Halioglobus japonicus: one gene and its partner. The protein of the gene in region 2 interacts with the protein of the main gene of each other region in a pairwise test. Links are inferred from orthologs where the notes say so. Each region holds a gene or a part of one and is shown on either strand. Other genes may lie near its edges.

Evidence for each region.
Region 1: the proteins of groL (region 2) and BST95_RS01665 interact in binary tests that used the Escherichia coli proteins (3 or more experiments, as listed by UniProt). The link is inferred for Halioglobus japonicus from one-to-one orthologs.

The regions. Positions count from the first base shown.
Region 1 is NZ_CP019450.1:353,111-356,081, forward strand. It holds BST95_RS01665 (GIY-YIG nuclease family protein), read right to left. Parts: upstream 1,958-2,971; coding sequence 1,043-1,957; downstream 1-1,042. Other genes in the region: BST95_RS01660 (FAD-binding domain-containing protein), read right to left, coding at 1-1,046; nei (endonuclease VIII), read right to left, coding at 1,954-2,784; BST95_RS01675 (saccharopine dehydrogenase family protein), read right to left, coding at 2,905-2,971. UniProt on the Escherichia coli protein: Incises the DNA at the 3' side of a lesion during nucleotide excision repair. Incises the DNA farther away from the lesion than UvrC. Not able to incise the 5' site of a lesion. In vitro, the incision activity of Cho is UvrA and UvrB dependent.
Region 2 is NZ_CP019450.1:1,838,553-1,841,459, reverse strand. It holds groL (chaperonin GroEL), read right to left. Parts: upstream 2,324-2,907; coding sequence 677-2,323; downstream 1-676. Other genes in the region: BST95_RS08665 (FxsA family protein), read right to left, coding at 2,861-2,907; BST95_RS08680 (crotonase/enoyl-CoA hydratase family protein), read right to left, coding at 1-388.

The sequences.
Region 1 (2,971 bases), 1.5 Mb from region 2 along the record:
AGGTGATGGCAGAAAAAACTGACCAACATGGCTCGCATGCGAAAGTTGGTGTGGCCGGTTGCCTGCAGGCAGCGCATGTTGGCATCCACTATGGGGAAGCCGGTGCGCCCCTCACGCCACGCAGCTTGCAACTCAGCATCGGGCGGCCGGAGCATATCCCGGTAACCCCGGTTAACGTCTTCGTACTCCATACGGCATTCCATCTCGAACTTTTGAATGAAATGGCAATGCCAATGCAAGCGCGATTCGAAGGCCGCCATCGATCGGTCCCATCCGTAGCGCTGTCGATTGGCTTCCAGGCTCTGGTAAACCTGTCGTATGGATAGATTGCCCCATGCAAGATAGGGAGAGAGCCTTGAACAATGTTCCCGGCTCGCTGTTGGACTGGACACATTGCCTTCATAGTCGCGCCCACGGTCACTGAAAAAAGACTGCATGCAGGCATCTGCGGCATCGGGACCGCCTGGCTGGAACTCAGCATCTTCCGTCACCCAACTCGCGGGGGGGCTGCGTAGCAAGAGTGCCACCAAGGGCCCGTCACGACGCCAGGGCTGGGGCTGCAAGTGTTCAAGGTTCGGCTGTATCTGGGGCGAGTTCATCAGTTCGCGCCAACGCCTGTTCCAGCCTCGCCGGTCGCGGCGCCCCCGCTGGATACCGTTGGTTGCCGTTTCCTGCCATGTAGCACCTACTGCTTTGAGGTAAGTGGCAACGGCCTTGTCTCGTTGAAAGGTTATCTCAAGGCCCGTCTCTTCGTGGCTGTATACGGCGGCCACGCCAAATTGCTCGTGCAGCAATCGAAACACCGACAGAGGATTAGCGCTGAACACGTGAACTCGCGCACCGAAACATCGTAACGACGCATTGATGTCGCGCAGGGACTCGCCGACAAACCGCCAGTGCCGCGATGAGTAGCGGGGGTCATTGACAAGTTCGGGCTCAAAGCAATACATCAGGAAGACCGGCCGGCCTGCAGCAATCGCATTCGTCAGTGGCGCGTGGTCGCGCAACCGCAAATCGCGCTTGAACCAGACCACGGAAATACTCATGGAATCAGCTCGCCTGTTGGCCAATCCACCGCTTTCATTGACTCAAGATCCAGCAGGTCACATTCGCCCCGGCCAAGCGTCGCCCGCAGAATACGATGGGTATCACGGTCGAACATCGTGCCTCCCGCTCCGTCGACTGCCCTCGCCGCTTCGGGTGACGCATAGGTGCCGAGATACATCCAGTTGTGCAGCAAATGGTATTCCTGCGCAGGCTGGTGCATATCCGGTTTTTCGGCCAACTCGCGCAGCAGCACCGGGGTCGTGATTGGCCATGCACTGAGGCGCCGGGATGCCAGAGCGCTCTGGAGCCGCGCGTTGTGAGCATCAGGCGCTTCGCCCCCCACACAGGCGCCCTGGCAGCGTCCAATCTGGCGCTGGAAACACGGCCCCTTGCCGCGCTCGAGCCCAAGCACTCCGGGACAGAGCTGCTCTGACCTGGCGAGCTTATCCATGGCCTGGCGGGCGTGATAGCGGCTCCTGTACGAACCGTAGGCTGCACGAACGTCCAGGCCTTCCAGACTGAAGCTCTCAAGCTCAGGCTGCAGGAACCCCGCGGCATTGGCAGTTAGCACGATCGACCAGAGCCTGCGGACGGAGCGCTGGCGCCGATTGTAGAGGGGTATTTCACGTTTAATGGCCGCATTCTCAAGTAGCAACGCCCCGGCCTCACCGGCCGTGGGGCGAAAGTCGATGCGCCGGGTGCCATGCAACATTCGCTTCTGCCGCTCAGTCTGGCTGGAGCTGGCGTAGTGGGAGCGAATGCGACTGCGCATATCAATGCTCTTACCCACGTAGAGCACCTGGCCCTCACCATCGAGAAATCGATATACGCCGGGACATCGCGGGGGCGCTTCCACGTATTCATCTCCCAGCGAGTACTGCGGCTTGCATGCCGACTGCGCCAGCGTCATCCAGCATCCCTCGGCTGACAGCCGGGACAGGTGTAGAGGCGCCGACTGCCCACTTCCTCGCGGCGAATCTCGCTGCCACAGCGATAGCAGGGATAATCAGCGCGCCCGAACACGTAAAACCGTCTCCACTCACGCGTCAATCCCTGGCGCTGCAGCGAGTTCGACAGCTGCGGCGCCAGTGTGATTCCACCGGTGTCGTAGCTGCGTCGGCTAATATCCAAGGTGCTCCTGGCCAGCCTGCCGCGTTCACCGCGGGTCAGGTCTGCCGCGGTGCGCTTCGGGTCCAGGCCGGCATCGAACAGAATTTCGGAGCGCAGGTAATTGCCATTTCCCGCCAGAAAGACCTGGTCCAGGTAGAGAACTGACAGCGACTTACCAGCGAATCTGGCATCCTCCAGCCGCGCCGCCACGGCCCGCCAGGTGAGACGGCGGTCCATAATATCGGGTCCCAGTTTTTGCAGAAACGGATGTTCGGACAGCTCTTCCGTTGGCCAAACACTGATATCAGATGCACTGTAGAGAATTGCGCTGTGGTCGGCAGTCTGCAGCAGGAGGCGCATTGAACGAGTGGTGTTGGGGAGTTTCTTGCCCTCGACCACCTGCCATACGCCATACAGCTGGTTGTGCGAATAAATGCTGTAGCCGTGATCGAAATGTGTGAGCATCGCCTTGCCCCGGGTCTCTACATCCACCACCTTTTGGCCGCGTAGCTGGCGCGCGTATTTCCGCAGGCGTGGCAGGCCGAATCGCACGGTGTCGACCACTTCGCCGACAAGCACGTCGCCTATAGCGTCGGCCGCGCGCCGTATTTCCGGGCCCTCGGGCATGATCCTCTCCCTGCGCTGGCGCAATAATTAGACAGTTGCTGAAGATACGTCCAGGTATTGGCCACTGACCAGACAACGCCCCCAATTGAGGTCGACAGAGTCTGGTCTAGTGGCAAGAGATCAGGGTACGTCTGCCACCCGCTCGAAGGTCAGGCCGGCGCTCTCCTGCAGGCGCTGAATAAGTACA
Region 2 (2,907 bases):
CCTCATTCAGACCCAGCTTAAAGGGCCCTGAGGCTCCAATACGGTAATCGGCCGACATCAGCATAATCGCACCCATGGCCAGGGCATGGCCGGTAACGGCCAGCACTACCGGGGTTGGGAAGGTCAGCATACGCCGGGCCAGATCGCCACCACGGGTAACGAGATCCATCATCGCATCGCCACCCTGCCCCATAACGGAGAGATCGAAGCCCGCCGAAAACTTGCCAGCGCGCCCCGCAAGGACAACGACCTTGCCCGCGGCTTCAGCCTGATCGAACGCAGCACCAAGCTGCTCGAGCATCACAAATGAAATGGCATTGGCCTTGCCGTCATCCATCTGGATCAGGCAGTACTTTTCTTCTTCGGTGAAGGTGACGATTTGTGACATGGATACCTCTGGAGGGATTGTTCTGTTCTGAGGGCGTATACCGTAGTGCAAACCGGCGGCAAAGGCCACCAAAACCGGGCCAGCATTCGGGGACAGACCACATTTATTAGGGGACCGACCGCACTCCCCGGGTCGTACCTTGTTCTCTCCCCAAATAAATGTGGTCTGTCCCCTACAGCGCGGTCGATCCCCAAACAATTGTGGTCTGTCCCCAAAAAATGTCCCCCCCAAAAAACGAAAAAGCCCGGCACTGGGCCGGGCTTTTTGGGTTTGCCTGAGAGGCTGGGCTTACATCATGCCGCCCATGCCGCCCATGCCGCCCATGTCTGGCATGGCAGGTGCCGCCGCAGCCGCATCCTGAGGTGCATCGGCAACCATTACCTCGGTGGTGATCATCAGACCAGCCACGGAACCAGCGGCCTGCAGCGCAGTGCGGGTTACCTTAGCGGGGTCGAGAATACCCATCTCGATCATGTCGCCGTACTCGCCAGTGCCAGCGTTGTAGCCGAAGTTGCCTTCGCCATTGCTGACCTTGTCCAGTACCACAGAGGCTTCGTCACCAGCGTTGCCGACGATCTGGCGCAGAGGACCTTCCATGGCGCGCAGCGCAGCTGCAATGCCGTGGTTCTGGTCTTCATTGTCGCCTTCCAGACCTTTGATAGCCGCAACAGCGCGCACCAGGGCAACACCACCGCCGGCAACAACACCCTCTTCCACCGCAGCGCGGGTCGCGTGCAGGGCGTCTTCAACGCGGGCTTTCTTCTCTTTCATTTCGATCTCGGTGGCGGCGCCAACCTTGATGACTGCAACACCGCCAGCCAGCTTGGCAACGCGCTCCTGCAGCTTCTCACGATCGTAGTCGGAAGAAGTGTTTTCGATCTGGGTGCGGATCTCGCCCACACGCGCCTGGATAGCAGCAGCTTCACCAGCACCGTCGATGATAGTGCTGTTGTCTTTGTCCATGGTTACGCGCTTGGCGGTGCCCAGGTGTTCCAGAGTGGCGGACTCGAGGTCCAGGCCCACTTCTTCAGAGATCACAGTACCGCCGGTCAGGATAGCGATATCCTGCAGCATGGCCTTACGACGGTCACCGAATCCAGGTGCCTTACAGGCAGCAACTTTAACAATGCCGCGCATGTTGTTCACAACCAGGGTGGCCAGGGCTTCGCCTTCAACATCTTCGGCGATGATGACCAGCGGCTTGGAAGCCTTGGCAACCTGCTCCAGCAGGGGCAGCAGTTCGCGGATGTTGGAGATCTTCTTGTCTACCAGCAGGATGAAGGGCGCTTCGGATTCGACGCTCATGCTGTCCTGGTTGTTGATGAAGTAGGGAGACAGGTAACCTCGGTCAAACTGCATACCTTCAACCACGTCCAGCTCGTTTTCGAGGCCGGAACCTTCTTCAACAGTGATAACGCCTTCTTTGCCAACCTTGTCCATGGCTTCGGCGATGATGTCACCTACCTGGGCGTCGGAGTTAGCAGAGATAGTGCCTACCTGGGCAATCGCCTTGGAATCTTCACAGGCAATGGAAGCTTCCAGGATCTTCTCAACGGCAGCCGCAACAGCCTTGTCGATACCGCGCTTGAGGTCCATCGGGTTCATACCAGCGGCAACAGACTTCAAGCCTTCGTTGACGATGGACTGAGCCAGTACTGTGGCAGTAGTAGTACCGTCACCAGCCACGTCAGAAGCCTGGGAAGCAACTTCCTTCACCATCTGCGCGCCCATGTTTTCGAACTTGTCTTCCAGTTCGATTTCCTTGGCAACAGATACACCGTCTTTAGTGACGGTAGGAGCGCCAAAGGCTTTGTCGAGGATTACGTTGCGACCCTTGGGGCCGAGAGTTGCCTTAACGGCGTTGGCGAGTGTGTTCACGCCGTTGAGCATGCGAGAGCGAGCGTCGTCGCCAAAAAATACGTCTTTTGCTGACATCGTCTAAATTCCTTAAAACTTAATCTGGTCGTGTTCTATTCGGGCGGGTCTTATTCGACCACAGCGAAGATCTCGCTCTCACCCATGATGATCAGTTCTTCACCGTCGATTTCGATGGTGTTGCTGCCGGCGTACTGGCCGAAGACCACGGTATCGCCAATTTTTACGGCCAGGGGCGTACTTCGCCGTTATCCAGGACCTTGCCTTCACCAACTGCAACGATCTCGCCCTGATTGGGCTTTTCCTTGGCGGAACCGGGCAGCAGAATGCCACCTGCACTGGTTTCTTCCTCTGCGTTGCGACGAACGACCACGCGGTCGTACAGGGGACGGATACTCATTTGTCTGTTTCTCCTAGTGACAATGTTATGAGAGCCCTCAGCGGGGCGCTGCTAGGTTCATGGGGCCGCCCCGGAGCATTTCAAGGGGCGGTTAGCACTCTTTTTAAGAGAGTGCTAATTCTAGTGCGAGTTACGGCGGGGTCAAGGGGCTGGACAGAAAGGCCTGAAAGTAAATTTATACCCTTATTTTCAATACCTTATGGCCTCATATCGTCATCGACACGGCGAAATTGCCCCTCGATAA